Regions from separate parts of the Actinocorallia aurantiaca genome, predicted to be linked through region 1. Evidence: riboswitches for the same ligand, from Rfam matches in the RefSeq annotation. Region 1 holds a riboswitch; the other holds the start of a gene.
The links. Region 1 has a riboswitch for thiamine pyrophosphate ahead of ABD327_RS01295 (purine-cytosine permease family protein). Riboswitches for the same ligand answer to the same signal wherever they lie in the genome.

Region 1 (15,192 bases):
CGCCGAGCGGCCGGTCGACGAGCTGTCCGGCGGCCAGCGCCAGCGGGTCTGGATCGCCATGGCCCTGGCCCAGGACACCGATCTCCTCCTGCTCGACGAGCCGACCACCTATCTCGACATCGCCCACCAGGTCGAAGTCCTGGACCTGGTCCGGCGGCTCAACCTCGAACGCGCCCGCACCGTCGTCGCCGTCCTGCACGACCTCAACCAGGCCGCCCGCTACGCCGACCACCTGGTCGCCATGAAGGCCGGCCGCGTGATCGCCCAGGGAGCCCCCCGCGACATCGTCACCGCCGACCTCGTCCGCGAGGTCTTCGGCCTCGCCTCGGTCGTCGTCCCCGACCCGGTGACCGGGGATCCCCTGGTCGTCCCCGGTGCCCCCTGGCGACCTGCCGTGAACCGCGACTCCGTGGACCCCGTGAAGGGACCGGCCGCAACGCCGGCCGACTAGGTCCTGTTCCGTGTCCGGATTTCCGCCTCCTCGGCCACAGGTGCGGCCGGAACGCCGTGGATTAGGGTGAGGGGATGGCGAGCGAGCGGGGTTCCTCGGCCACCCGGTGGGCGGGTGTCTCCCTGGCCGACCGCAGGAGCGAGCGGCGCGCCCTCCTGGTGGAGGCGGCGTTCGAGCTGTTCGGCACCGAGGGCGAGGCCGCGGTGTCCGTGCGCGCCGTGTGCCGGTCGGCCCGTCTGCACGCCCGCTACTTCTACGAGAACTTCGCCGGCACCGACGAGCTGCTCGGCGCCGTGTACGACCAGGTGGCGGCGGAGCTGGCCGAACGGCTGCTGGCCGCGGAGGCGGCCGGGCAGGGCGGCGACCCGGCCGCCGGGCTCAGGGCGGGGATCCACGGCGTGCTCGAGTTCAGCTCGGCCGACCCGCGGAGGGGCCGGGTGCTGTTCACCGAGGGAAGGGCGAACCCGGTGCTGGCCGCGCGGCGCCAGGCCACCCAGACCGCGCTGATGGACGCCGCGCTGCAGCAGAGCACCCAGGTCCGTCCGGAGCTCGGCTCCCGCCAGGCGAGGGTGAGCGCCGCGATGTTCACCGGGGCGATGGTGGAACTCGCCCACCAGTGGCTCTCCGGAACGCTCGGCGAGGACCTGGACGCCGTGGTGGAGTACGCGGCGTCCCTGGTCATGCACGGCGATCCGCGCTGCTGACCGGGGTCTTCTCCAGGCTCAGCGGATCGTCGCCGCGAAGACCTCCGCGATCCGCCGGTGGCCCTCGGCGTTGGGATGGATGTCCCGTCGCTCGCACATGTACGTCCACTGGCAGATCCGCGCCACGCCGACCGGCACGCTCCCGATCACGGGGAGGCTCGTGCGGTTCTCGAAGTCGGTGGAGGAGAACGCCTTGGCGACGTCCGCGACGCGGTAGCCGGCGAGCAGGTAGAGCGTCGACTCCAGCCCGTTGGCGCTGCTCACCAGGTGGGAGGAGAGCCGCGCCGTCCGTCGGCCGGATTCTCCCGACAGCCAGGAGGCGAGGATCGGGTTGTAGTAGTTCATCCCGGTGTAGCTGACGCCGGTTCCCCCGGCCTTCTTGATCTCCGTGATGATCTTCCACAGGTTCCCGGCGACGACCCCCACGTTGTCCACGACGCACTGGTAGCCGATCGAGCTGCCTTTGACGCACTGGTTGATGTCGTTGCCGCCGATGTCCAGCGTCACGTAACGCACCTGTCCGCGATGCTCCCGGAGGAATTCAACGGCCTGTTTCAGCTGCGAGCCCTTCTCGTAGGAGCATTTGCCTCCCTGTACGAAGGTCTTGGACGTCTCGCCTCGGCAGCCGAACTTCACCAATTCGAGCCCCGGCGTCCGCTGGGCGAGCGACGGAAGCAACTGGTCCGGATATCCGTCCGTGGTGTCACCCGTTCCGGGCTGGTAACCGGTGGCCAGCGAGTCCCCCAGGGAGACGTAGTAGAGCGGCTGGGGCTCGGCGTTCGCGGGGGTCGCAAGCCCGCAGGCGAGCAGCATGCCCGCCCCGAGGAAGGTGAGCGCGGCGCGTACTGGGAGCGGGGAGCGGCGGAAGCGCATGGGAGGGCCTCTGGACTTCTTCCGGGGGTCGGATCACCGCAGTATCGGCCCGCGTCCCTCTGTAGCGGCAGAAAAGGAAGAAATCACTTATGAATCGGTTTGGTTAAGCATCCTGGTGAATGGCAAGGAATGTAATTCCTGCCGCTTTCGTAGACTCAAGTCACACCGTTCACAGGAGTTCGGACGGCGACGGAAAGCGCCGCAGCCGTCTCCGAGGGCGACGGGCGCCGTCGGCGGAGGCCTTCCTCGAGGGGTGATGACGGCGGTCCGTGAGCACCGCCGGACATGGACGGGGGCAGCGGGAAGGCCGGTGGAATCCGGGCATGGCGAAGCCCCCTGGGGAAAGTTATCCACAAGCCCTGTGGATAACCCCGGGGGAAAACCTCTAGGAGGTATGTCGGGATTTGATGTGTTTTGACGGTCCGTGGGACCGGATTTCCGACCTCACCTTGAGTTATCCACAGGCTTTGTCCACAGGCGTCCACAGGGCTGTGGACAACTGGGGAAAACCTGTGGACGGCCTGTGGGGAAGGCGGTTCAGCGCACGCGGGGCAGTTCGCCGAAGAGCTCGCTGACCTTGGACCAGCGGTCCAGGCCGCACCCGTCCTTACGCTGGTAGGTGGCCTGGATGCGGGTGCCGCGCCAGGTGCCTTCGATGGAACCCTGCTCGGGGCCGCCGTAGATCTCGGTGCACACGGCGTCGGACGGGATGGGCTCGAAGGCCTTCTCCCCCTGCTTGGCGAGCTGGGCGCAGGCCTTCTTCGGCTCGGGGTGGTCGCCCCCGGGCGGGTCGCAGGTCAGCTTCCAGGTCTGCGCCTTGGAGGTGGGCGACTTCTTCAGGGTGACGATGAGTTCGGTCACCCGGGCCGCGGGGGCGGAAGCCGAGGTGGGAACGGTAGAGTCCCCGCTTTCGGCCTTTTCAGTGCCACAAGCGCTGGCTGCGACCAGGGTCGCCGTGGTCAGAAGGAGGGCCGTGGCCACCGATCTGGACAAAAGGCACCTCACGCGCGGGTCGACGTGGTCGTGGTCAACAAGGTTCCATGGGAGTTGTGATGAGTTTCGGGGACAACGTACCCTCCGTCGACGCCGCGGCGGTGCCGTCGGACGCATATCTGCTGGATGTCCGTGAACCCGAGGAGTGGACGGCCGGGCACGCGCCCGGTGCGGTGCACATTCCGATGAGTCAGCTGCGCGACCGGGCCGGCGAGATCCCTCAGGACCGCGAGGTCTACGTGATCTGCCGGGTCGGCGGGCGCTCCGCGCAGGTCACGATGGCCCTCAACAACGCCGGCTGGCAGGCCTCCAACGTGGACGGCGGGATGATGGCATGGGTCCATCATGGCAGGCCGATGGTCGCGGAGGAGAGCGGAGACCCTTACGTGGCCTAGATCCGATTCACTCCGTGTGAGTACTATGCGGAGGATCTACACCCACCGCGGGAGCTCGGGCTCAGGGCCGGGCTGAGAGGGCGACCCCAGCGTGTCGCCGACCGCATGAACCTGTCCGGGTAATGCCGGCGTAGGGAGAGTGCTTCAGGCATGCCTTCTGTCACGCTCGAAAACGGCGACGACTCCTCCCGGGGGCCCGTGGCCCCCGGGAGCCCCGACCCCCACGAAGCCCCGCTGACACTCGACGAACCCGCGCCCAGGGTGCTGTCCTTCTGGGACCAGAGCGCCTTCTGGGCCAACCTCGGCGTCAGCCTGTTCGCCTTCTCCGGCGCCTACACGGTGCTCGCCCCCGACCTCGACGGGACGCTCCGGCTGTCGATCGCGGCGGGGATCGTCGCGATGATCGTCGGAACGCTCCTGGGCGGGCTCATGCTCGGCCTGGCGGCGGTTCCGGGCGCCCGTACGGGGCGTCCCGCGATGGTGCTGCTGCGCGGCCTGTTCGGCGCCCGGCTGTCGTACGTGCCGACGGTCCTGAACATCGCCCAGCTCATCGGTTGGGGAACGTTCGAGCTGATCGTGATCTCGGAGGCGGCCAGGGAGCTGTTCGGCGGCGGCCCCCGATGGCTGTTCGTCCTGGTCGCCGGGGCGCTGACGACCGTCCTGACGATCTGGCCGCTGGGCTCGGTCCGGCTGCTGCGCAGGTTCGTGACCGTCGCGGTGATGATCTCGCTCGTCTGGTTCTACATCCAGTTCTTCCGCGAGGGCCTGCCCGACCTGACGGCCAACCCCGGTCCCTCGGGCGGCGCGCCGTTCGGCACCGACTGGAGCATGTTCTGGATCGCGACCGACGCCGCCCTGGCCGTCTCGATCTCCTGGGTGCCACTGGCCGCCGACTACACCCGCCACTCCCGCAGCGAGAAGGCGGCCTTCGGCGCGGCGAGCGGCGCGTACGCGCTCACCCAGATCATCGCCTACGTCCTCGGCCTGTTCGCCCTGGCGCTCGCCATCGACGGCGGGGGCGTCTACCAGCCGTTCCTCACGGTGACGCTCGGCGCGGTGTTCTTCTTCGTGTTCGTACTCCGCGAGGCCGACCAGTCGTTCGCCAACGTCTACTCGACCGCGCTGTCCATCCAGAACCTGCTGCCGCGCGTCGACCGCCGGGTCCTCAGCATCGGCCTCGGCGCCCTCATCACCGTGCTGGCCCTGATGCTGAACATGGGCAACTACGCGGGCTTCCTCAGCCTGATCGGCTCGGTCTTCGTGCCGATGCTCGGCGTCCTGGCCGCGGACTTCTTCCTGCGGGCCCGCGGGGTCTGGAACACCGGCTCCGACGCCCCGTCCCGCTGGGGCATGATCGGCGCCTGGCTGGTCGGCTTCGCCGTCTACCAGCTGATCAACCCGGGCACGGTCTCCTGGTGGAGCGCCTTCTGGACCGACGTCCAGACCCTCCTCCACTTCACCCCCCAACCCTGGATGAGCGCCTCCCTCCTGTCCTTCCTGACCGCCGCCCTCGCCGCCCTCCTCATCGGCCGCCTCGACCGTTCCGAGCCGGTGCCGCCGAAATCCTGACCGGTGTGTCCGGGTCCCGGCCGTGGCGGACGGTCGGGACCCGGGGACGCGGCGGCGCGGACATACGCAATCCGGGCAGTGGCGGGTGGGGGAGAGCGAATGGTGGCAGCATTGCGGTGTGCCTCTGGACGTCTCCGAATCGATGGCACGCGCGGTCATCCGGTGCGCGGCCGATCCGATCGTGGCCGTCGACGAGGCGCTGTGCGTGACGGCCTGGAACCCGGCCGCGGAGCGGCTCTTCGGGTGGACCGCCGAGGAGGTGCTCGGACGGGTGGTGCCGATGGTCCCGGACGAGCTGAAGGCCGAGTACCACGCGGTGCTGGAGCGGGTGCGGGAGGGGCCGCAGATCTCGATCGGCACGCGGCGGCTCACCCGGGAGCGCAGGCCGGTCGACGTCCGGATCGACACCAGCGCGCTGCGGGACGACGACGGGTCGCTGCTCGGGTGGGTCAGCGTCTACCACCGGGTCACCGAGGCCGACCAGCACGCGACGGCGGAGAAGGCGCGCCTGGTGCGGCGGCTCAACGACATCCTCGGCGACCTGAACGCCCAGCACGACCTGGACAGGGTGCTGGACCGGATCACGGCCGCGGTGCTGGAGCTCACCGGCGCGGACGCCGCGGCCTTCGTGCGGATCGAGGACGACCGGCTGCGGCTGGTGTCGGCGCGCGGCCTGCCGGGGGACGTCGTCGGCAGCTCGGTGGATCTGAGATCCAGCCTGGTGGAGGAGCTGATGGAGACGGGCCGGACGGTCCTGCTGGCCACCGGCCCCCGGGTGGACGCGCTGATCTGGCGGGTGCTGCCGGGCCTGCGGATGATCGCGCTGGGCCTGGCCTTCCTGGGCGACCGCCCCTACGGCGGGCTCTACGCGCTGTTCACGGGCCGCTCGGCCGGCCACACCGAGCTGGAGCTGCTGGAGCTGCTGGCCGGGCACGCGGGCGTCGCGGTCGGCAACGCCATGGCCTACCAGGAGGTCGTCCGGCAGCGGGCGCACGAGCGTGCGGTGATCGACGCGAGCGCCGACGGCATCGCGGTGCTGGACCCCGGCGGCAGGGTCCGCCAGTGGAACCCGGCGGCCACGCGGATCACCGGGATGGCGCCGGAGGAGGTGCTGGGCGAGGCGCCGCCGTTCGACTACGACCCCGACGGCGAGGTCACCCTGCCGCTCGGCAACGGCACCTGGCTGGAGATCCTGTGCGCGGAGATCCCCGAGACCGGCGAGCTGGTGGTGGACTTCCGCGACGTCACCGCGGCCAAGGAGCTGGAGGAGTCCAAGGACCTCTTCCTGGCCACGACCAGCCACGAGCTGCGCACTCCGATCACCGTGGTGCAGGGCTTCGCCGACACCCTGGTCAACCGCTGGGCGGAGCTGCCGGACTCCGAGCGGCGCAAGGCGGTCGGCACCATCGCGGACCGGGCCAGGGCGCTGGGCCGGCTGGTGGAGCAGCTGCTGCTGGGTTCCCGGGCGGGGGCCGAGGAGCTGCCGGTGGTCCGCGAGCCGTTCGACCTCGGCGGTCTGCTGCGGCGGGTCGTCCCGGCGTTCGAGCCGCTGTCGGAGCTGCACCGCCTGGACGTGCGGGTCCCCGAGGGGCTGCCCCGGGCGCTGGGGGATCCCATGGCCACCGACATCATCGTGGGCCAGCTGGTGGAGAACGCCTGCAAGTACTCGCCCTCGGGCGGCCGGATCACGGTGGAGGCCGCGCTGGGGGACGGGGGTCTGGTGGTGACCGTGGACGACGAGGGCGTGGGCATCGCGGAAGGCGACCATGAACGAATTTTTGATCGCTTCGTCCAGGGCGAGGCGGGGGACCGCCGCAGGTTCGGGGGTGTCGGGCTGGGTCTCTACATCGTGAAACGCCTGGTCACGGCCCAGGGAGGGGAGATCAGCGCGCATTCCCGCGAGGGGGGCGGGGCCCGGCTGAGGCTGGCCCTTCCGCTCGCGAATGTGACGGACGAAACGTGCGTGTGACGAGTAACCGGGTCGATAGCTGGAAATGGCTTGAAGTGCACAACCCCGGACGTCGCCTGACGGACGGATTACTAGTAGTTTGACCGCTTCGCGCCAACATACGGGGGTGGTTGGCCGTGACATCCTGGTCGGTCTCTCGCTCGTCGAGGAAACATGTGTTTCGCCCGGGTTTCCGGGCTTCACCAACTGGGCATTTCGGTCGTACCGAAGACGCAAGAGCTGCGCAAGGGGATGCGGAGGAGGTGACGACGATGAGCATCGTCTATCTTCCGCACGCACCCTCCAGCGTTTCGCTGGCTCGCCGGAGCCTCAACAACGATCTGTTGTCCTGGGGAGTCTCGGAGGGAGTGGTGGACGACGCCGCCGTGATCCTGAGCGAGCTGCTGAGCAACGCGCTGCGGCACGCCCGCCCGCTTCCGGGCGACGAGGGCGGCATCAAGATCTCGTGGATCAGGGTCGGGGACACCGTCGAGCTGGCGGTGACCGACGGCGGCGCCGCGACCGAGCCGCGCAAGGGGGAGCCCGCCCTCTCCTCGCTGGGCGGACGCGGACTGGGCATCGTCGAGATCCTCTCCCAGTCCTGGGGCGTCCGCCGAGACGACCAGGGCAGCACCGTCTGGGCCCACCTGCACGCCCCGTCCCGCTACGCCTTCGAGAACTCGGAGGACCGGGGCGCCGAAACGGGGGCCCCGGTGCAAAATCTTCGCCAAGTCACACGCTAGGGTCCTCCTTAGCTCGGGGTGCTGTCGTGCCCCCGTCGGTAGCACTCCGGGCGTCCAAACGGGTTCGCCCCGCTGCTCGGGAACGACGGCGCGCCTCGCGCGGGGCCCTCGGCCCACCAGGTCTTACATGGTGGTGACGTCCTCGCCCCTCCTCCTTCCGGGAGCCTTCGCCGCACTTACGGTAAGGGACCATGAGCGAGGTGACCGGCCGCATCCTGGTCGTCGACGACGACCCCACGGTGTCCGAAGTGGTGACGAGGTACCTTCTTCGCGACGGCCACGAGGTCGAATGCGTCCCTGACGGGCAGAAGGCCCTGGACCGGGCGCTGAGCGCCCCGCCCGACCTCGTCGTCCTGGACCTGATGCTCCCCGGCATGGACGGGCTGGAAGTCTGTCGACGGCTGCGTGAGCACTCCCCCGTACCCGTCGTCATGCTGACCGCGCTCGGCGAGGAGGCGGACCGGCTCACCGGGCTGGAACTCGGCGCGGACGACTATGTGGTCAAGCCCTTCAGCCCGAGGGAACTCGCCCTGCGCGTCCGCTCCGTCCTGCGCCGCGCACAGGGCGGCGGTCTCACCCCCTCGGACCAGGGCGTGCTGCGCGACGACGGCCTCGTCGTGGACATCGGCGCGTACGAGGCCTCCCTGCGGGGCGGGACGCTCGCCCTCACCGCCCGGGAGTTCGATCTCCTGGCCTTCCTTCTGCGCCACCCGCGCCAGGCGTTCACCCGCGAACAACTCCTGGAACACGTCTGGGGGTGGACGTTCGGCGACTCCTCTACGGTCACCGTCCACGTTCGCCGCCTCCGCGAGAAGATAGAAGTCGATCCGACGAATCCCGCACGCATCCAGACGGTGTGGGGAGTCGGCTACCGGTATGGAGACGCGGCGAGTTGACGATGCTGCCCTTCGAAGCGCTCCTCGACGTCATCGCCACGTCCGCCGTGAGCGCGCTCGCCGTCGGCGGCCTCGGGCTGGCCGTGCTGCGCCTGGTGCGCGCGCGGCCGATGTCCGTGCAGTTCGCGGTCGTCGCGGTGGCGACGGTCTGCGCCATCGTCGCGGGAATCATCGCCATCACACTGCGGATGTTCATCTCCTCCCACGACCGCGACGTCGCGCTGACGGTGGTGTCCGTCGCCGGGCTCGTCGGCTTCGGCGTCGCGGTACTGCTCGGGCGCAGGCTCACCCTCGCCAACCGGGCACTCGTCGCAGCGGTCCGTGCGGAGTCCTTCACCGCTCCGAAGCAGGCTCTGCCCGCCGAACTGGCCGAACTCTCCAGGGAACTGGAGGCCGCCTACGGCCGTCTGGCCGACGCCCACGACAGAGAGAAGGCGTTGGAGGCGGGCAGGCGTGAGCTCGTCGCCTGGGTCAGCCACGACCTGCGTACGCCGCTGGCGGGACTGCGGGCGATGGCCGAGGCGCTCGAAGACGAGGTCGTCGTCGACACGGAGACCGTCCACCGCTACCACGGGAGGATCCGGGCCGAGGTGGACCGGCTCACCGAGATGGTGGACGACCTCTTCGAGCTCTCCCGGATCCACTCGGGGACGCTCCGGCTGTCCCGTCAGCGCGTGGGCCTGGACGACCTCGTCGCCGAGGTGGTCGCGGGGGCGGAGCCCCTGGCCCGCGCCAAGGGCGTCCACGTCCGCGGCGCGGCGGCACGCGGCCTCCCTTTGGAGGTGGACACCGCCGAGCTGGGCCGCGCGCTGCGCAACCTGGTGGTCAACGCGATCCGCCACACCCCGTCGGACGGGTCCGTCGAGATCCTCGGCGAGGCCGGGGACGGCCGGGTGCTGGTGTCCGTCGCCGACGGCTGCGGAGGCATCCCCTCCGAGGACCTGCCGCGTGTCTTCGACGTCGCCTTCCGCGGCGAGAGCGCCCGCACGCCCGGCGAGGGCGGCGCCGGCCTGGGGCTGGCGATCGCCAGGGGCATCGTCGAGGCGCACGACGGGGAGATCGTCGTCGCCAACACCGGTCCGGGCTGCCGGTTCACCGTCGAGCTGCCGCCGGCCGTGCCGCCTCAGCCGAGGGGCTCGCTGAGCGCCCGGTAGGTGGCGCACGGCCAGCTGGTCATGCAGGTGTGGCAGCGGCGGAGCGGGGTGTGGGGGTCGCTGGACAGGCCGCCGCCCTGGCGCGGCCGGTGCAGGGCCAGGACGCGCAGCCCCATCTGGGACAGGGCGGCGACGTCCTCACGGGCCTCGGAGAGGAAGAGCAGGTCCTCCCGGGTGAGACGGGTCCTGACGGGTACGAGCCCGTCGCGGTTGACGAGCTGCAGCAGGAATCTGGCGCCGGTACGCCAGGACGTGGATTTCTCCGATCGGGCGTGGATCGTCTCCAGGCGCTCACGTATCCGGGAACGTTGCCGGTCAGGCGAAATCCTCACCCGTTCAGCTTGCCAAAATCGCCGGTTCATGGGGCAGTAATCACCAGGTCGGGCCGTGTCGTTACCTGCGCTGTACTCGGTGATTACCGGCAGAACAGATGAATCACCAAGGGTTGGGAGGCGTTCTCTGGCCCCCGGCGGACTTGGCGGATAGTGTGCCGGTCATGGAGCTTCAGGTCTCGACTGCATCTCAGGCAGGTCACATAGTCATCACCGCTGTCGGTGAGCTGGACCTGTACACCGCGCCCGGACTGCAGCAGGCTCTTGCCGCCGCGCTCACCGAGCAGGACGTCGACCGGGTGGTCGTCGACCTGTCGGGAGTGGAGTTCTGTGATTCGACTGGCATGAACGTGCTGCTGTCCGGCATGAAACGCGTCAAGGAACGGGGTGGAACGTTCGAACTCGCGGCGCCGCGCCCGGCCGTCCGCAGGATCCTGCAGGTCACCGGACTCGACACGGTGTTCACCGTGCATGATGCGGTTCCGGCTCTCGACGCGACCTGAGGGCCACTACCATCGCAGACATGCCCGAAAAGACCCCGCCCGGCACCGCCGGCATAGCGGTGATCATCCCGGCCAAGGACGAGGCGCGACGGATCTCCGCCACCGTCCAGGCCGCGCTGAAGCTGCCCGGAGCCGACCTGGTGATGGTGGTGGACGACGGCTCGGCCGACGCCACCGCCGAACTCGCCGAACGGGCCGGGGCCAGGGTGGTCCGGCACGCCCGCAACCGGGGCAAGGCCGCGGCCATGGAGACCGGCGCCGAGGCGGTGCGCCTGCTGGACACCCATGACGGGGTGCCCTCCCGCCACCTGCTCTTCCTGGACGCCGACCTGGCGGAGACGGCGCAGGACGCGGCTCCGCTGGTCGAGCCCGTCCTGAAGGGCGAGGCGGACATGACGATCGCCGTCTTCTCCTCGCTGGTGAAGCTCGGCGGCCACGGGTTCGTGGTGCGATTGTCACGCGACGGGATCCGCCGCGCCACCGGCTGGACCGCCACCCAGCCGCTGAACGGGCAGCGCTGCCTGACCCGGGCCGCGTTCGAGGCGGCCCGGCCGCTCGCCGCCGGCTTCGGCGTGGAGACGGCGCTCACCATCGACCTGCTGCGCCAGGGGTTCCGGCTGAAGGAGGTCGAGGTGCCGCTCTCGCACCGCGCCACCGGGACCGACCTGAACGCGCAGCTGCACCGGGCCAGGCAGTTCCGGGACGTCGCCAGGGCCCTGGCCACGCGCGACCCGGCGGTACGCGACCGGCTCGGCCGGTTCCGTGCGCGTGCCCTCTGAGCAGGCCTCTCCCGCTCTCGACGGACCGCCGTCCGGCTCGGGTACCGCAGGAGGCTCCGATCTCGACCCGTCCGGGGGGCTTCCCGGCCTGGCCTGCCTCGGGCTGAGCCTGGCGTCCTTCCTCTCGCTGTCCCTGCTGGGCCCCTCGCTGGTGCAGCCGCCGCTGGGCGGTTCCGGCGCCCCGTGGACGTTTCACGTGGATCCGCCTCCCGGCCCGGTGCTGGGGCTGCTGGTGGCGGGGATCCTGCTGGCCGGGCTGGGCCTGGCCCTGTGCTTCCGCGCGGTCTCGCGCGGCTGGTCGCCCAGGCCGGGCCGGCTGCTGGCCGCCGGCGTCCTGCTGGCCGCCGCGTTCTCCCTGACCCCGCCGGTCGGCTCCAGCGACCACCTGAACTACGCGGCCTACGGGCACATGGTCGTCTCCGGCCTCGACCCGTACGTGACGACGGCGAGCGACCTGGTGGGCAGCCCCTACGGCCGGGCCGTCCAGGAATGGCGGGAGACGCCGTCCATCTACGGACCGCTGGTGACGGGCGTCCAGGCGCTGGCGGCGCTGGGCGGCGGGGACTCGCCGAGGCTCACCGTGCTGCTGCTCTCCCTGGTCAACGGACTCGCCTTCGTGCTCACCGGCCTGATCCTGTACCTGCGGACCAGGGACGAGAAGGCGCGGCTGCGGGCCGTGCTGCTGTGGTCGGTGAACCCGCTCCTGCTCTTCCACCTGGTCTCCGGCTCGCACAACGACGTGCTGGGAGTCGCCGCGGCGGTCGGCGCGCTGGCCCTGTTCACCGCGGGGACGGGGAACCTGTGGCGGGCCTTCGGCGCGGGCGCCGCGGTCGGCGCGGCCGTCGCCATCAAGTTCCCCGCCGGGATCGTCGGCGGAGGACCCGCCTGGCGGCTGTTCACCGGCCGCCGGTTCGGCGAGCTGGCCGCGCTGTTCGGCGGCGCCGGGCTGGTCGTGGCCGTCGCCTACGGGCTGGCCGGCCCGCACGCGCTGGACCGGGTGCGGGAGGCGGCCGACTCCATCTCGCTGGCCAACCCCTGGCACCTGGTCGCGGGCCGGGACGGCGGGGTCCTCGGCCTGGACCTGCCCCGCGGCCTGGTCTCGGCGGGCTCGCTGGCGCTGATGGCCCTGCTGCTGTGGCTGCTGGCCAGGGCGCTGCCCGAGGCCGACCCCGTCCTGACCGTCTCGGCGTCGCTGGTGCTGGCGTGGCTGTTCGCCGCCTCCTACGCGCTGCCCTGGTACGACGGTCTCGGCTGGGCGCTGCTGGCGTTCCTGCCGTGGTCCCGGTTCGACTGGTGCATGCTGGCCCGGACCGTCGCGTTGAGCCTGGCCTACCTGCCGGCCCGCGACCCCCGCCTGGCCGGGCTGCCGGACGGGCTGCACTGGCTGGTGACGGGCCTGCGCGCCACCGTCATGCCGTTCGTGCTGGCGTCGGTGCTCGCTCTTCTGGTGTGGTGCTGCCTCCGTCGGCCACGTCCAGCTCCAGCGCTCTGACGCACGCCGCGAGCACCAGCGGGATCGCGAGCGTGAAGACCAGCGCGGGGATGACCACGCCGGAGTCGTTCATCAGCATGCCGGCCAGCGCGATCACCAGCACGGACAGCAGCGCGGGACGCAGCGTGGGGGAGCGCCGGTAGGCGGAGGCCAGGATCGGGGTCCGCCAGGACGACGGGCGGGCCAGCACCAGGAACAGGAACAGCATCGCGCCGATCGCCGCGATGGTGTACTCCCAGTAGCCCAGGCTGCCCAGCATCGCGCCGAACTTGCGGGTGACGACGCTCCAGCCCTCGCCGTCCATCAGCTGCAGCCAGAACTTGCCGAGGTGGGTCGGCTCGTCGCGGCGGGAGTCGGCGAACGACATGCCCAGCACGATCACCGCGCCCAGCAGGGCCAGCAGCCCCAGCCGCACCGCGGAGACCCGCCTGCCGCTGATCAGCAGGGCGAGCGTGCCCGTCCCCACCAGGATCGCGACGACGCCGCCGAAGTCGCTGCCCCAGCCGGGCAGGCCGTCGACGACCATCGCGACCAGGCCGACGCCCACCACGGTCGCCAGCGCCGCCAGGCGCCTTCCCGCCCGCAGCAGCGGCTCGGCCAGCCAGGCGGCGGTCAGGACCGAGGCGGTGGCGAAGAGCGCGAAGGCCATGTTCCCGAAGCCGTAGAAGCGGCCCGCCACCAGCGCGGTGTAGCCCATGAAGGTGTTGATCTGCAGGCTGGAGCCGGTGATGACGTCCAGTCCCAGGACGGTCGCGGTGAGCCCGGCGATCACCAGCCCGGGGCCGGTGATCGAGCGTCGCCACGGGCCCGCCAGCGCCAGCGCGGTGATCGCCGCGGCGAGCGCCGCCACGCAGACGACGAGCAGCGCGCCCGGGTAGGGGGAGCGCCACCAGGGCAGCAGGCCCGCCAGGTAGGTGGCGGCGGGGGTGGCGGCGCCCGCCAGCGCGCCGATCCTGGTCCAGCCGAGGATGCGCTTGCGGTCCCTGGTGCCGCTGCGGCGCAGCGCGAGCGCGGCGGAGCCGTAGAGCAGCAGCTGCACGGCGAACAGCACGACGAAGAACACGCCGCTCAGGCGGCGGATCGACTGCGCGGCGAGGTCCTGGTCGTCCAGCGTGCGGACCTTGGCCCCGGCCGGATCGCCGGAGGGGACCGTCTTCCAGACCGAGCCGACGGTGCCGGAGGGGCGCTCCAGGCCCAGTCGGTCCAGGGCGGTCGCGGTGACGTCCGTCAGGGTGACCAGCCCGGCCCTGCGGGTGGCGGAGCTGGTGAGGTGGCCGCGTTCGAAGCCGCCGGAGCCCAGGGCGACGTGCAGGTGCGGGGTGCCGGTGGTGTCGGCGAGCCCGGCGATCAGCACGGTGGTGCCGGCGGGCAGGCCCTTCAGCGCCCGCGAGATCCGGGCGTCGGCGTCGGACGCGGCACGGGCGCGATCTCCGTCGCTGACCGGGGCCTGGGCGCCCTCGGAGTCCACGCCGGCCTTGATGTAGGCGCGGAAGACGTCGTCGACGTCGACCACGGTCAGCGCGCAGCCGGACCAGTCGGTGACCTCCTCCACGGTGGCGGAGTAGCGGTCGACCAGCCCCTGCCGGTCCGCCGCGGCGAAGGCGCCGCCGGGCCCGACGGCCCGGGTGCAGCCGCCCGCGCGGCGCACGGAGTCGCCGAGCAGGCCCACCTGGGCGCGGTAGGACGTGTCGGCGTTGTCGTCCACGATCTCGGCCCAGCCGGGGACCGTCGCGCCGTTCTCCCCCGTCCGCGGGGTGGGCGGCAGCGCGCAGCTCCCGTTGGCCAGCCGTGCCCGCTGGCCGGCGGACACCGTCAGCCAGCCGTCCACGGGGCAGGTGCGGGTGGTGGTGGTCCGGACGGACAGGGCGGCCGTCGCGCCGCTGCCGGCGAGCCTCCACAGGGTGGGGGTCCCCTTCGGGGAGAGATCGCTCCACTGCAGGCCGGGCACACCGACGATCACCACGCGGCCGGTCGGTTCTGCCTGTGCGGGCTGGGCGGAAAGCGTCATGAACGCCGTGACCAGCACGGTGATCATTGCCCAGGCGGCGCGCCACCTGCGGGCCACGAGGCCTCCAACTGCTGCTCTACAAGACGGTCGCCCCCAGGTTAGTGGTCGGATTAAGCCAGGATGGACCCATGTCCGGACCTTGGAGACGTCGGTTCGCCGCGGCGGCGGGGGTGGCGGCGGCCGCCCTGGTGCTGGTCCCGACGGCCGTGCGCTGGCTCACGAACCCCGCCGACCAGCGCCTCGTCGACCTGGACGTGTACCGGACGGCGGGCATCGCGCTGATGCGGGGGGAGCCGCTCTACGACTTCCTCACCGAGCCGCCGCAGCTGCTGCCGTTCACCTATCCCCCGTT
Region 2 (15,192 bases), on a different contig from region 1:
TGGACGCCGAGGAGCTGGCCGAGCAGCTCGCCGACTCGGTGCAGGAGCACCGGCCGGTCTACGGCTCGGACTGATCCGGCACGGGCCGGCTCCGGCCGGTCGGGCCTGAGCCGCTCCGGCACGGGCCGCCCGGGCTCCGGGCGGCCTCAGTCGTCGATGAACCCCTCGGCGCGCAGCTGGAGGGCCAGCACCTCGACGGGCGGGTCCGGGTCGAAGTCCGAGGGCCGGGGCGGCTCGGGGCCGTCCTCGCCGAACCGCGCCACCTTCTCCAGCCGGATGATGCGGAAGCGGCGCCCCCGCACGTCCAGTGTGTCGAGCCTGGCGGCGATCAGCCGCCGGGCGGCCTCCTCGTAGGCGGTCCTGGTGGCGTCGTCGACGCGCTCCACCGCGGGCGCCACCTGCTGGAGGTACTCCGCGAGGCACTCGCGGGCGCGCTGCGGGGTGGGACAGGCGGCGGTCGCCGAGCGCCACCCGTCGTTCAGGTACTCGGCGACGGAGAACGCGGGGGCCATGGCGACGGGGACGGGGTGGGAGACCGTCGCCCGCCGGGCGTCGGCCCTGGTCTGCTCGTTCAGGACGCCCGGGTACTCGATGGCCTCGGCGAACCGCACGGCGAGCTCGGCGGGCTCGCTCTGCGCCCCGGCGGCGGGGAGGCGGAGCACCTCGGGCCGGTGCGGCGGGGGAGTGCGCGGGTCGGGGTCGGTGGGCCGCGGCGTTTCGGGCTCGCCGAGGTTCATCCGCAGCACCTGCTCGACCCGGATGATCCGGAACCTGCGGCCCGCCACGGCGAACTCGTCGTGGCGCTCCCAGTCCAGGACGCGGGCCGCGGCGAGGTAGGGGGCGGGGTCGGCGGCGGTCCTGGCCTCCATCCGCAGGTGGCCCGCGAGGTCGTCGCGGGAGCACTGCGGGGTGGCCTCGCCCAGGCTGACCACCCGCCAGTCCTCGCCGACCTGCTCGGCGAACCCGAACATGGGACCGGCCAGGACGGTCAGCGGGTAGTCGCGCCGGGCCCGCCGGGCGTCCTGCTCGACGAGCGCCTGCACCGGATCGGCGGAGGTCAGCTCCCGCAGGCCTTGTTCCAGGGCCTCGTCCTCATGGGGCATGCCTGACATGCTCCCTGCCCTTACCGTATTTTCGCAGCTTCTTACGGGATTGCGCACAGGATCCCGCTTCCCGGACCGGGGCGGGGGAAAATCCTCAACCCGGAATAAGGATCTTCATACCGGAGGCGTCCGGGCGCGCGATCGGTTTCGCGTGCCCGGACGGTGTTCCTCACACCGGAACGGTCCTCACACGGGAACGGTGTCGGCGGGGACGGCCGGCGCGGCGGTGAGCTCGCGGCCCACGACCGGCGGCAGGACGCGGACGAGCTCCGCGAGCTCGGCGAGGTCCTCCCGGACCAGGGCCTGGGGTCCGTCGCACAGGGCGGTCTCGGGGCTGGGGTGCACGTCGATGATGACGCCGTCGGCGCCGATCGCGACGGCCGCGCGGGTCAGCGGGAGCACCAGGTCGCGGTGGCCGCCGGAGTGGGACGGGTCCACGATCACCGGCAGGTGCGACAGACGCTGGGCGACCGGGACCGCGGAGATGTCCAAGGTGTTGCGGGTCGCCTTCTCGAAGGTGCGGATGCCGCGCTCGCACAGGACGATGTCGAGGTTGCCGCGCTGGGCGACGTACTCGGCGGACATCAGCCACTCCTCGATGGTCCCGCTCATGCCGCGCTTGATCATGACGGGCCTGCCCGCCTCGCCGACGGCCTGGAGCAGCGCGAAGTTCTGGGTGTTGCGGGTGCCGATCTGCAGCATGTCGGCGTACTCGGCGACCAGCTCCACGTCGCGGGCGTCGACGACCTCGGTGACGATCGGGAGGCCGGTCTCGGCCCTGACGTCCGCGAGGATCCGCAGTCCGGCCTCGCCGAGGCCCTGGAAGGCGTAAGGGGAGGTGCGGGGCTTGAAGGCGCCGCCGCGCAGCAGGGAGGCACCGGCGGACCGCGCCATGAGGGCGGCCTCCAGGGTCTGCTCGTGGGTCTCCACGGCGCAGGGGCCGGCGATCAGCGTCATGGTGCCGGGGCCGATCGGGACGCCGCCGACGCGCACGACCGAGCGCTCGGCGTGGTTCTCGCGGCTGACCAGCTTGTAGGGGGCACTGATGCGGACCACTTCCGCGACGCCGCGCTGGCCGCCCAGGTTGAGGGTCTCGAAGTGCCCGGCGTCGCCGATCAGGCCGACGATGGTGCGGTTGACGCCGCGGCTGACGAACGCCTCGCCGCCCGCCGACTCGACGAGCGAGACGACGTTGTCCACATCGGACCGGGTGGCCTCGGGGGCCATGACGACGACCATGTGTCTCTCCTCAGAGTGCGTGGGAACGCGAAAAAGCCCCGGGCATCGATGCCCGGGGCTCTGGTGAAGTAGGTCAGCGCAGCGTGCGGCCGACGATCACCCTGCCGGGCTCGCCATACCAAAAGAAGTAAACGACGCTACGCACGAGAAACAGAGTAGGGCATGCTCGTGCGGACTTCGTACATCGGGGGCTGGAATCCTGGCCGGGTCCGAAGGATGGCAGGATGGGCGGGAACATGACCCCTCCAGAGAAACCCTTGCCGCCGGGGCAGTACGTGCCCCGGGGATTTCCGGTGCTGCACTACGGGCCGGTTCCGAGATTCCGTCCGGAGAAATGGGACTTCAGGGTCTTCGGACCCACCGCCGACGGAGTGGAGGCCCGCTGGGACTGGGACGGGTTCCAGAAGCTCCCCAGCACCCGGGTCGTCGCCGATTTCCACTGCGTCACCAAGTTCACGATCCCCGACAACCTCTGGGAGGGCGTGACCGGGAGCACCCTGCTGGAGCTGGCGCCCCCCCACCCGGACGTCACCCACGTCATGCTCTGGGCCGAGTACGGCTACAGCGCCAACATCCGGCTGGAGGACCTGGCCGAGGGCGGGACGGTCTTCGCCACCCACCACAACGGCGAGCCGCTCACCGCCGACCACGGCTTCCCCGTCCGGGCGGTCGTCTCGCACCTGTACGGCTGGAAGAGCGTGAAGTGGGCCCGGGGCATCGAGTACCTCGTCGACGACCGCCGCGGCTTCTGGGAGGAGCGCGGCTACCACAACACCGCCGACCCCTGGCTCGAGCAGCGGTACTCCTACCAGGAGGAATGAGGGCGCGGCGCGCCGGGAGCGGCCTCCCGGGTGATCAAAACATAGTCACCTGGTGAAAGCGATTGCACGCGCAGCGTGAGAGCGGGAAGGTCCTCTCATGCTTCGTGTCCTCGCAGTCGACGACGAACCGCCCGCCCTCGACGAACTGGTCCGCCTGCTGCGCGCCGACCCCCGGGTCGAACGGGTGGCCAGGGCCGCCGATCCGACGGAGGCGCTGAGCGGGCTGAGCCGCATGGTCTCCGGCGACGACCGGCTGGACGCGGTCTTCCTGGACGTGCGCATGCCCGGCCTGGACGGGCTCGACTTCACCCGCCTGCTGTCGGGGTTCGCCGCGCCGCCCGTCGTGGTCTTCGTGACCGCGTACGAGGACGGCGCCGTCACGGCCTTCGACCTCGGCGCCGTGGACTACCTGCTGAAGCCGGTGCGGCCCGAGCGGCTGGCCGAGGCCGTCCGGCGGGTGGAGCGGGCGGTGCGGCGCGTTGCCGAGGCGGCCCCCGCGCCGGACGAGGTGATCCCGGTGGAGCTCGGCGGCAGGACCCGCATGGTCAGCCGCTCGGCGGTCACGCACGTGGAGGCGCAGGGCGACTACGTCCGCCTGCACACGGTCGGCGACGGGACGGGGTACCTGGTCCGCATCCCGCTGACGGCCCTGGCCCGGCGCTGGGAGGGGGCGGGGTTCATCCGGATCCACCGCAGCACGCTCGTGGCGTCCGCGCACATCGAGGAACTGCGGTTCGACTCGGGCCGCGCCTCGGTCCGGGTGGGGGGCTCGGTGCTTCCGGTGAGCCGCCGGCACACCCGTCAGGTGCGGGATCTGCTGGTGCGCGGTTTCAAGTCGGCTCCCCGCTGAGCCGGACGGGCGTGAACCCCGGGGCCGGTGGGACGGCTCACCACCCTGCCTGAGCCGTTCGTCTTGCGGAATCGACCGTTCATCCAGCGGCTACTCTACGTACATCGCTGACTACAGACCGTTGGTCGCGAGGGGGTTGCCGGGATCTGCTCACGGAGCCTTCCGGTGCCTATTGTTCTCTTCAGCAAGACGATTCTGGAGGTCCTCCAAAGGCCCGGGGCTTTAGCTCTCGGGACGGGAGGGTCACAGCTGCCGGATCCCGTACCGGGGGGGTGGGATCCGGTGGTGATGGCTCAGGCGTCGAGCGGACAGTCGGGGGGTTGTCCGTCTCGGCGCCTGAGCGTTTTTCGGGGCCCTCGCGGGACCGGGCGACGAGCCCGGCCGCGGGGGCCCTCTCTCAGCCCCGCAGCAGCTTCAGCACGTCGATGTCGGCCTTGTGCGGCTCGGCGGAGCGGCCCGGCGTCTCGATGATGAACGGCACCCCGGCCACCGCGGGATGCCCCAGCAGCTCGGCGAACGGCCGCTCGCCTATGTGGCCCTTGCCGATGTTCTCGTGCCGGTCCTTGCGGGAGCCGCACACGTCCTTGGAGTCGTTGGCGTGGATCAGCTTCAGCCTGTCCTCGCCGACGGTCTCGACCAGCGCGTCCAGGGTGTCGGCCACGCCCTTCTCCGCGGTCAGGTCGTGGCCCGCGGCGAAGGCGTGGCAGGTGTCCAGGCAGACCCCGAGCAGCGGGTGGTGCTCCAGCGCCTCGAAGTAGGGGCCGAGCTGGTCGACGGTGGCGCACAGCATCGCGCCCTGCCCCGCCATCGGCTCCAGCAGCAGGCCGGGCGCGTCCTCGGGCAGCGACTCCAGCAGCGGCAGCAGCCGCTCGTGGATCTGGGCCATCGCCGCCTCCACCGGCTGGGTGACCGCCGAGCCGGTGTGCACCACCACGCCCAGCGCGCCGATCGCGGCGGCCCGCTCCATCGCGTGCTCGACCGAGGAGATGGACTTCTCCAGGGTCTCGGGGTTGGGCGAGCCGAAGTTCACCAGGTAGGAGGCGTGCACGTAGACGGGCAGCTCCGACTCCCGCAGCAGGGCGTCCTCCTCGGGCTTGCTGGCGCTCTGCGCCCAGCCGCGGGGGTTGCTGACGAAGACCTGGAGGGCCTCGGCCCCGATCTCCGCCGCGTACTTCAGTCCTCCGGTGCCGAGCCCTCCGGCCACCGGTACGTGTGCCCCGATGGGGCTTGGCTGCGTGCTCATGATGGGGCAAGGGTAGTGGCCCGTGCCGACATCAGTCCCAGATGGTGACGGTGGAGCCCTGGGGGACGCGCTGGCCGTTGTCGGGGTCCTGGTCGACGATCCGGCCGGTGTTCAGTTTGTGCTGCACGTTGGCCTGGAGGCCGTGCTCCTGCAGGTGCTTGACGGCGTCGTCGATGGTGCGGCCGAAGACCAGGGGCACCTTGACGTTGCCGTGCTCGTCGGGGCCCTTGTCGCAGAACGGGTTGATGGCCGAGAGGAAGCAGTCGTCCTTCTTGTTGACGCCCAGGGTGACGGCGTCGCCCGGCTTGAGCAGGGTGCCCGCCGGGGGGTTCTGCCACACGACGACGTTGTCCTCCTTGGCGGGGTCCTTCACCGCCTCCTCGTTGACGGGCAGGTTGCCGTTCAACTGGCCCTTGAGATTCTCGAGCTGGGCGTAGGCGTCGTCCTTGTTCTTGCCGGACAGGTCGGGCATCGCCAGGCCGCTGCTGATGAGCAGGACGAGCGACTCGTCCCGGGCCAGCTGGGTGCCGGCCTTGGGGTTGGTGCCCAGGGCCGTGCCCTCGGCGGCCGCCCCCGGCTTCTTCTCCTCGGTCAGCGACACGAACTCCTTGAGCGTCTCGCGGGCCTGCTCGGCACTCTGCCCAGTCACGTCCGGGATCTTGCGGGGGGTGAGGCCCTTGGAGAGTGACAGCGTGACCGGCTCGCCGGGCTGGACCTTGCTGCCCACCCCGGGGTCGACCTTGGCGACGGTGCCTTTACGGGCGGTCTCGGAGTACTCCCGGGTGTCGGAGATCGTGTAGGCGATGCCGTCGGCCCGCAGTTTGGCCACGGCGTCGGCCTGGCTGATCCCGATGATCTTCGGCACGTGGTCGTACTTGCCGGAGACCTGGTACCAGGTCGCCCAGCCGATCACCATGGACGCGATGACGCCCAGGGTCACCAGCACGAACTTCCCGGTGAGGAAGTGCAGGATCCGGTCGAACAGCATGACCTGTTCCTGCGGCGGGCCGTCGGGCGTCATGCCGAGCGGCATCACGGTCGTGTGGCCGCCGGGCATCACGGCCGTGTGGTTGCCCGGCATGACGGTGGTGTGGTTGCCCGGGGGGCCGCCGGGCGGCATGCCCTGAGGCAGCGAACCGCCGGGAAGCGAACCGCCGGGCAGGGAGCCGCCAGATCCCGCCATTCCCGGCACGGAGAGCACGGAGGTGGCGTTCTCGGGCGGGGCCGCGGCCGCCGGGGCGGACGGGATCTCCACGGAGGGGTTCGTCAGCAGCGCGTAGAAGTGGTCGGCGTCGGCCGGGCGGCCCGCCGGGTCCTTGCTCGTCGCCGAGATCACCAGCGCGTCGATGCGCGGGGGGATGCCGGGCACCAGCTGGGAGGGCAGCGGGATCTGCTCGTTGACGTGCCGCCAGGCCACCGCGAGCGGGGTGTCGCCGACGTGCGGCTGGCGCCCGGTGAGCAGCTCGAACAGCAGGATGCCCGCCGAGTACACGTCGGTGCGGGTGTCGGACTGGCCGGTGATCACCTGCTCGGGCGCCATGTAGGCGACCGTGCCGATGATCATTCCGGTCTTGGTCTGCTTGCTGTCGGTCTCGGCGCGGGCCAGGCCGAAGTCGGCGACCTTGACCTGGCCGTCGTTGCTCAGCAGCACGTTCTCGGGCTTGATGTCGCGGTGGATCAGGCCGCCCCGGTGCGCGGCGCCCAGGGCCGCCAGGATCGGGGCCATGATGTCCAGGGCGTCGCCGACGGGCAGCCGGCCGCGCTCGTCCAGCAGGTCGCGCAGGGTGCGGCCGGGCAGGTACTCCATGGTGAGGTACGTGTGCGCGCCGTCGGTGCCCTGGTCGTAGACCGCCACCACGTTCGGGTGGGAGAGGGCGGCCGCGGACTTGGCCTCGCCCATGAACCGGCGGACGAACTGCTCGTCCTGCGCCAGGTGGGGATGCATCACCTTGAGGGCGATGGTGCGGTTCAGTCTGAGGTCCCGGCCCACGTAGACGGTGGCCATGCCGCCGCGGGCGACCTTCGACTCCACGCGGTAGCGCTCGTCGAGTACCTGCCCGACGAGAGGGTCTACGGCTGTCGCGTCCACCCGGGCAGTCTAAGGGCGAAACGGACTACTCCCCATCGCTCTGCGGGACTACCTTGCGGCCGTTTCAAACCGTGATCTTCCACCGGAAAGGCTCACGGGCCGGTCACCGCAGATCAGGCCGGGTCAGGCGTCCGTCCCGGCCAGGCCCTCGAAGGGGGAGGACGCCCGCGCCAGGCGCCGCCGAGGGATGCGCCCGGCCAGCCGCGCCGCGCGTCCCCCCTCGACCGCCCGGCGCATCGCGGTCGCCATCAGCGAGGGGCGGTGGGCGCGGGTGACGGCGGTGGCGAGCAGGACGGCGTCGCAGCCCAGCTCCATCGCCAGCGCCGCGTCGCTGGCCGTGCCGATGCCGGCGTCCAGGACCACCGGCACGCCCGCCCGCTCCACGATCAGCTCGATGTTGTGGGGGTTGCGCACGCCCAGGCCCGAGCCGATGGGCGCGCCGAGCGGCATGACGGCCGCGCAGCCCGCCTGCTCCAGCCGCTGGGCCAGCACCGGGTCGTCGTTGGTGTAAGGCAGGACGACGAAGCCCTCGGCGACCAGGCGCTCGGCGGCGTCCAGCAGCTCGACGGGGTCGGGCAGCAGGGTGTGCTCGTCGGCGACGACCTCCAGCTTCACCCACTCGGTGCCCAGCGCCTCGCGGGCCAGCCGGGCGGTGAGGACCGCCTCGCCCGAGGTGAAGCAGCCCGCGGTGTTGGGCAGCACGCCGATGCCGTGCCGCTCCAGCAGCTCCAGCACCGAGCCCTGCGCCGAGGGGTCGACCCGGCGCATGGCGACCGTGGTCAGCTCGGTGCCGGAGGCGACCAGGGCCTCCTCCAGGACGTGCATGCTGGGCGCTCCGCCCGTGCCCATGATGAGCCGGGACCCGAACTCGCGCCCCGCGATGACCAGGGGGTCGGCGACGTCGGTCTTGTTCACTTCTTCAGCCTCCCTGGACCGCGGTGAGGATCTCCACCCGGTCGGCGTCCTCGACGGGGGTGGCGGCCCAGTCGGCGCGCGGGACCACCTCTTCGTTCAACGCCACCGCGACGCCCCGTCCGGCGTCGGTGACCCGTGCCACGACCGCCGCGACGGTCGAGCCGTCGGGGAGGTCCTGTGCCTGTCCGTTGATCGTCACTCTCATCTGTCATCTCCGGGGGAAGCGGCCTCTGCGGGCGCGAAGCGGCCGGGGCCGAACGGCCGGACGGCCTCGGGGGGCTCCCGTCCGTCCAGCAGGTCCGCGATCGCGTCGGCGGTGAGGGGGGTGAGCAGGATTCCGTTGCGGAAGTGCCCGGTGGCCGCCAGCAGGCCCTCGGGGCCGGCCGGGCCGAGGATCGGCGCGTTGTCGGGGGATCCGGGCCGGAAGGAGGCCTTGACCTCCTTGAACTCCAGCTCGGTGATGCCGGGGAAGAGCGTGCGGGCGTCGCGCAGCAGCTCCCACAGGCCGCCCGCGGTGACCCGGGAGTCGAAGCCGAGCTCCTCCTGGGTCGCCCCGACGACCAGCTCGCCGTCGGGGCGCGGCACGAGGTACATCGAGAAGCCTCGGACCAGGCCCCGGGTGGCCCGGGTGAGGAAGGGGTACGGGCTGTGCAGCCGCAGGATCTGGCCCTTCACCGGCCGGACGGGCAGGTCCGCCAGCTCCCGGGACCAGCTCCCGGCCGCCAGGACGACGCGCTCGGCGGCCAGGACCTCGCCGCTCTCGAGCCGCACTCCGCGCACCCGGCCGCCCTCGACGACGAGCTCGCGGGCCCGCTCGCGGACGATGGGGAGGCCCTCGCAGGCCGCGAGCAGGGCGCGCAGCAGCTTTCGGGGGTCGACGGAGCCGTCGTCGGGGGCGAGGATGCCGCCCCGCACGGACGGCGCGAGCATGGGTTCGAGCCGGCGGCACTCCCGGCCGGTGAGGAGCTCGGTGCGCAGCCCCAGCGAAGCCTGGAAGTCGTGCTGGTCCCGGAGGAAGGCCAGATCGTCGCCGTCGTAGGCGACGGACAGGTTGCCCTCGCGCCGGTAGCCGATGTCGATCCCGGTGAGGTCGGCCAGCTCCGCCGCGAACTCCGGGTAGCGGTCGCGGGAGTCGAGGCCGAGCCTGAGGTGGTCCTCCTCGCCGTACTGCAGTTCGCCGACGGGGGTCAGCATCCCGGCGGCCACGTGGCTGGCGCCGCCTCCGGGTTCGGGGTCCACCAGGGTGACCGGCAGCCCGCGCTGGGACGCCCGCCAGGCGACGGCCAGGCCGATCGCCCCGGCGCCGATGACCACGATCAAGGGTCGCTCCCTTCGCCGGCATGATCCGGATCAGGTTCTGGCGGTCGGGAGACTCGCTCCCCTCTCAGCCCGTACCGGGCTCCCGCGCTCCGTACGGGGCCAGCGTATGCCCTGAGCAGTACTGATCGGATATCCGGGCATCCTGTGCCCGGCGGTGACGAACCGGAAGTTAGGGTGTCCTGCCAGGGAGAACCGGGATCTCGGAGGATCAGAATGGAACGCGTCATCGTGGTCGGCGGTGGCCTGGCGGGTGTGCGCGCCGTGGAGGCGCTGCGGGCCAAGGGCTACGCCGGAAGGCTCACGCTGGTCGGCGAGGAGCCGCACCGGCCCTACGACCGGCCGCCGCTGTCGAAGGCCGTCCTGGTGGGAGAGCGCGAGGACACCACGGTCGACGCCTCCTGGGACTCGCTGGACTGCGAGCTGCTGCTCGGGCACCGGGCGACCGGGCTGCGCGTGGAGGACCGCGTCCTGGAGACCACCGCGGGCGACCTGCCCTACGACGGGCTGGTGATCGCCACCGGCGCCGAGACCATCCGGCTGCCGGGACCCGGCCACCAGCACGTGATCAGGACCATCGACGACTCGCTGGCACTGCGGGAGAAGCTGGTCCCCGGGGCCCGCGTGGTGATCGTCGGCGCGGGCTGGATCGGCGCGGAGGTCGCCACGACGGCGGCGAAGCTGGGCTGCGAGGTCACCGTGCTGGAGGCCGCGCCCGCCCCGCTGGCCAACGCCCTCGGCCCGGAGCTGGGCGCGCTGACCGCCCCCTGGTACGCCGAGGCCGGGGTCCGGCTGCGCTGCGGGGTCAAGGTCGCCTCGATCGAGGAGGGCGGCGTCGCGCTGGTGGACGGCGAGTTCCTGCCGGCCGAGGCGGTCGTCGTCGGCATCGGGGTGCGGCCCTCGCTGGGCTGGGTGAGCGGCCTGGAGGTCGAGAACGGCCTGGTGGTGGACGCCTCGCTGCGCACCGCCCGCCCGGAGATCGTCGCGGTCGGCGACTGCGCGGCCTGGTGGTCGAACAGGTACGGGCGCCGGCTGCGGGTGGAGCACTGGGACGCGGCGCTGAACGCCCCTGACGTCGCGGTGGCGTCGCTGCTGGGCGAGGAGGCCGTCTACGACGATCCGCCGTACTTCTGGTCCGAGCAGTTCGGGCGCATGGTGCAGTACGTGGGCCACCACCCGGGCGCCGAGCGGATGGTCTTCCGGGGAGACCCGGCCGCCGACCGGTCCTGGGCCGTCTTCTGGCTCGACGGGGACCTCCTGCGGGCCGTCCTGACCGTGGCCACGCCCCGCGACCTGATGCAGGCCCGCAGGCTCCTGGCGGCGGGCACCCCGGTGGACGCGGAGAAGCTCGCGGACCCCTCGGTTCCCGTCCGGAACGCCGTTCTGGCTGTTTCGTAGTCCCCGGGAGATGGTAAACACGGAAACGTGACGAAGACGCACGTTGACATCGATCCGGAACTCGACTCCCTAGTGGGCGAATGGTTCACTTTCGCTGAAGCGGGAGAAGCCGCGGGACTGCCCGCGAGCAGGGTGAAGCAGTGGGTGAAGGAGGGCAAGCTGCTGGCCGTCTACCGCCGGTCCGGAGGGGGCCCGCAGGTTCCCGCGGCCTTCTTGGCCGACGGGCAGGTGATCAAGGGGCTGCCCGGCACCCTGACCCTGCTGTCGGACGCCAATTTCGACGACGCGGCCGCGCTGCGCTGGCTGTTCACCGCCGACGACACGCTGCCCGGCACCCCGGTCCAGGCGCTCCGCGAGAACCGGGGCACCGAGATCCGACGCCGGGCCCAGGCCCTGGCCTTCTGATGTCGCTGCTGACGAGCGACCGGGCGGTGGCGCTGCGCCGCCGCCTGGCCGACTCCCGCCTCTACCTGTGCACGGACTCCCGGTCCGGGCGCGGGGACCTGCCGGAGTTCCTGGACGCCGTCCTGGCCGGCGGGGTGGACATCGTCCAGCTCCGGGAGAAGGGGCTGGAGGCGCGGCGCGAGATCGAGCTTCTGGGCGTGTTCCGGGAGGCCTGCGAGCGGCACGGGGCGCTGCTGGCGGTAAACGACCGGGCGGACGTGGCGTTCGCGGTGAAGGCCGACGTGCTGCATCTGGGCCAGGGGGACCTCCCGGTCGGGGTGGCGCGGCACATCGTCGGCGAGGACATCCTCATCGGCCGCTCCACCCATTCGGTGGAGCAGGCCGCCGCGGCCGCCGAGGAGCCGGGCGTGGACTACTTCGCGGTGGGTCCGGTGTGGCCCACGGCGACCAAGCCGGGCCGTCCGGCGGCGGGCCTGGAGCCGGTCTCCTCCGCGGTGGGGGCCACCCGGCCCTGGTTCGCCATCGGCGGGATCGACGCGGGCAACCTCGACCAGGTGCTGGCCGCCGGGGCGAGCCGGGTGGTGGTGGTCAGAGCCCTGACCGAGGCGCCCGACCCGGGGAAGGCAGCGCGGGAGCTCGCAGACCGGCTGCGATAATGGGGGGATGAAACCCAAGCCATCCGATGAGGAGCGCCGTCCGGGGCGTCCGGCCCCGGACCGGCCGCTGCTGCCCGACCAAACGTCCGACGAGCAGGATTCGGGCTGGGGGGACTGGCGGGAGGACTCGGGCAACGACGACAGGCTGCGCGAGGACGTGCCTCCGCACTGGTGATCCCCCTCTGTCCGGGGCCCTCGGACGGGAGAAGCGCGAAACTCCTGTAAGGGTGGGCGGAATGATGATATTCATGCATTTCGCCTTATCTCCTCTGTCCGGAGCCCGAGCAGGTGCAGACCAAGCATGACGCCCCCCTACGTCCCGGCGACCCACGCCGGGTGGGCGGCTACACCCTGACCGGACGTCTCGGCGAAGGCGGCCAGGGCGTGGTGTACCTCGCCCGCGACCGCGAGGGCGCCGTGGTCACGGTGAAACTGCTCAAGGGCGGCTCGTCGGCCGGACCCAGGGCCAGGGGCCGCTTCACCAAGGAGGCCGCCGCCGCCCGCCGGATCCAGGCGCCCCAGGTCGCCCGCATCCTCGACGCCCGCGTCACCGGGGACCGCCCCTACATCGTCAGCGAGTTCGTCCGGGGCCGCACCCTCCAGGAGGCCGTGGCCTCCGACGGCCCGCTGCGCGGCGCCGAACTGCGCAAGGTGGCGCTGCGCACCGCCGTCGCGCTCACCGCGATCCACAAGGCCGAGGTCGTGCACCGGGACTTCAAGCCCGGCAACGTGGTGCTCGGGCCGCGCGGCGCCAAAGTGATCGACTTCGGGGTGGCCCGGCTGCTGGACGGCGACACCCCGGTCACCTCCCACCCCGTCGGCACCCCCGCCTACATGTCCCCCGAGCAGATCGAGGACCTGCCGGTGGGGCCGAAGTCCGACGTCTTCTCCTGGGGCGCGACCATGGTCTACGCGGCCACCGGGCGGGCGCCCTTCGGCGGCGGCACCAACGCCGCCATCATGCGCCGCATCACCGACCGGGAACCCGACCTGGGCGCGCTGCGCGGCAGCCTGCGCGGCCTGGTGGCGCGCTGCCTGGACAAGGAGCCCGAGGCGCGCCCGACCGCCGCGGAGATCGCCCGCTTCCTGCGGGCGGAGGCCGTGCCCCCGGCGGGCAAGGCGCGCAGGAAGGTGCCCCGCTACCGGTCGAACATGATCATCGCCCTGGGCGTGGTGATGGTCCTCGGCTTCGCCGTGGGACTGCTCCTCGGCTGACCGCACGGGCCGCCGGGATCACGGCCGCTGGTGCGTCATGACGGTCAGGGTCGCGGTGCTGCCGTCGGGGGAGAAGCGGATGGACGGCCGGCTGCCGTCGAGGACGAACCCCTCGCTGGAGTAGAACGCGAGGGAGTCCTCGTCCGTCGACCGGACGTTCAGCCAGACCTGCCGGGCCGCGTGCCGGCCGTAGGCGCGGGCGATCAGCTCGCGCAGGAACATGCGGGCGATCCCGTCGCCCCGCCACTGGTGGGACAGGACGATCCGGTTCAGCTCGATCCCGGGGGAGCCGATCCCGGACAGGACCGCGAATCCCACGATGCCGCCCCGGGTCTCCCCGACGAGGTGCTCCTGCGTGGGCTCCTCGAAGACCTGCTGGTGCCAGGCGCGCCCGGACCCGCTCCAGGCGGCGCTGTCGGCGGCCTCCCGGTGCTCCTCCAGGGAGACCGCCACGGACAGTTCGGATCTGTTCGTCGGCCTGATAGTGAACACCATTCAGATTTAGCACATGGAAGCGAGTTCCGCAGGGAGAGTCACCATCGGCCAGTGCCCCGTGGGCAGCTCCCGGAAGGTCCACTCCGGCCCCTCCAGCTCCGCGAAGGCCGGCGCCGTCCCGATCATGGAGCGGACGGCGGCCAGGGGGATGGTGCAGCAGATCATCGTCTTGGGCGTCGCCGCGCGCTCACTCGGCCTGACCAGGGGCTGGGTGGCCGCGCCGAACGGCTCGGGAGTGGCGTGCGCGAGGACGTGCCGGCGCTGCTCCTCGGTGAAGCCGGCGTCCGCGAAGTCCGGAACCGGGATGGTGAACCCGTCGCCCACCGCGGCCCGGACGGCGGCCTGCTCCTCCGGCTCCTGGAAGTCGATCTGCGCCATGCCGGACGGGAGAGGCGCGGTGTCGACGTAGACGACCCTGGCCAGCCGCTCCGGTATGCGGTCGGCCACCGCGGTGACCGGCAGGGACGCGCCGCTGTGGCCGACGAGCACGACGTCCCGCCGGTCGCCGATGACGTCCAGGATGTCCTGGGCGTGGGTGTCCACGTCCACCTTGGGGGAGGCCTCGGCGGCACGCTCGGCCAGGCCGGTGAGGGTGACGGGGAGGACCTCGTGGCCCTGCGAGCGCAGGACGTCCGCGACCTCGTCCCACACCCAGGCGCCGAGCCAGAAACCGGGAACCAGCACGTAAGTCGCCATTTTCGGCACCTCTCGTTGATCTGTCGTTCGGATGCCTGAAGGCTAGAATGATTACCGGACAGAACCTGTCCGGTAAGGAGATGTGCCCCTTGTCACACCCGACCACGCGGGTGCTCGCCATGCTGGAACTGCTCCAGGCCCACCACCGGCTGGGCGGGGCCGAACTGGCCGAACGGCTCGGCGTCGACGAGAGGACCGTCCGGCGGTACGCCCGGCGGCTCGACGACCTCGGTATCCCGGTCGTCGCGGAACGCGGCAGGTACGGCGGCTACCGGCTGATGCCCGGCTACAAGCTGCCCCCGCTGATGCTCACCGACGACGAGGCCACGGCCGCCGTCCTGGGACTGCTCGCCGCGCGGCGCCTCGGCCTGGCCGCGACGGCGGCGGAAGCGGCGCTGGCCAAGGTGCGGAGGGTGCTTCCCGCCGCGCTGGGGGAGAGAGTGGAGGCACTGCGGGAGACCCTCGGGTTCACCCTCGCCGAACGGCAGGCCGTCATCCCGGACTCCGACAAGGTGCTCGGCCTGGCAGCCGCCGTACGGGCACGGCGGCGCGTGACGCTGCGGTACCGCTCCCACCAGGGCGCGGAGTCCGAACGGGAACTCGACGCCTACGGCCTCGTCTTCCACTCCGGACGCTGGTACGTGACGGGCCACGACCACCACTCGTCCGAGACGCGCACGTTCCGCGTGGACAGGGTGCTCACCATGACCCCCGGAACGGCGACCTACGAGATCCCCTCCGACGCCGACC

Region 2: another riboswitch for thiamine pyrophosphate. It lies ahead of thiO (glycine oxidase ThiO); the one in region 1 lies ahead of ABD327_RS01295 (purine-cytosine permease family protein).

What each region holds. Positions count from the first base shown of each region.
Region 1 is NZ_BAAATZ010000002.1:105,343-120,534, reverse strand. It holds gene ABD327_RS01320 (ABC transporter ATP-binding protein) at 1-451, shown strand, start outside; gene ABD327_RS01315 (TetR/AcrR family transcriptional regulator) at 526-1,155, shown strand; gene ABD327_RS01310 (SGNH/GDSL hydrolase family protein) at 1,174-2,028, opposite strand; gene ABD327_RS01305 (SSI family serine proteinase inhibitor) at 2,566-2,889, opposite strand; gene ABD327_RS01300 (rhodanese-like domain-containing protein) at 3,081-3,416, shown strand; TPP riboswitch at 3,454-3,571, shown strand; gene ABD327_RS01295 (purine-cytosine permease family protein) at 3,567-4,985, shown strand; gene ABD327_RS01290 (PAS domain S-box protein) at 5,104-6,954, shown strand; gene ABD327_RS01285 (ATP-binding protein) at 7,206-7,676, shown strand; gene ABD327_RS01280 (response regulator transcription factor) at 7,868-8,572, shown strand; gene ABD327_RS01275 (sensor histidine kinase) at 8,575-9,726, shown strand; gene ABD327_RS01270 (hypothetical protein) at 9,696-10,058, opposite strand; gene ABD327_RS01265 (STAS domain-containing protein) at 10,223-10,561, shown strand; gene ABD327_RS01260 (glycosyltransferase family 2 protein) at 10,582-11,340, shown strand; gene mptB (polyprenol phosphomannose-dependent alpha 1,6 mannosyltransferase MptB) at 11,324-12,832, shown strand; gene ABD327_RS01250 (hypothetical protein) at 12,750-14,897, opposite strand; gene ABD327_RS01245 (glycosyltransferase 87 family protein) at 14,969-15,192, shown strand, end outside.
Region 2 is NZ_BAAATZ010000021.1:235,645-250,836, reverse strand. It holds gene thiI (tRNA uracil 4-sulfurtransferase ThiI) at 1-74, shown strand, start outside; gene ABD327_RS25415 (DUF5954 family protein) at 147-1,103, opposite strand; gene aroF (3-deoxy-7-phosphoheptulonate synthase) at 1,290-2,342, opposite strand; gene ABD327_RS25405 (sulfite oxidase-like oxidoreductase) at 2,579-3,163, shown strand; gene ABD327_RS25400 (LytR/AlgR family response regulator transcription factor) at 3,261-4,013, shown strand; gene ABD327_RS25395 (deoxyribonuclease IV) at 4,411-5,256, opposite strand; gene ABD327_RS25390 (protein kinase domain-containing protein) at 5,288-7,345, opposite strand; gene ABD327_RS25385 (thiazole synthase) at 7,469-8,260, opposite strand; gene thiS (sulfur carrier protein ThiS) at 8,265-8,465, opposite strand; gene thiO (glycine oxidase ThiO) at 8,462-9,574, opposite strand; TPP riboswitch at 9,571-9,676, opposite strand; gene ABD327_RS25370 (NAD(P)/FAD-dependent oxidoreductase) at 9,794-10,975, shown strand; gene ABD327_RS25365 (Rv2175c family DNA-binding protein) at 11,003-11,380, shown strand; gene thiE (thiamine phosphate synthase) at 11,380-12,036, shown strand; gene ABD327_RS25355 (hypothetical protein) at 12,044-12,211, shown strand; gene ABD327_RS25350 (serine/threonine-protein kinase) at 12,325-13,251, shown strand; gene ABD327_RS25345 (GNAT family N-acetyltransferase) at 13,270-13,743, opposite strand; gene ABD327_RS25340 (alpha/beta fold hydrolase) at 13,753-14,442, opposite strand; gene ABD327_RS25335 (helix-turn-helix transcriptional regulator) at 14,532-15,192, shown strand, end outside.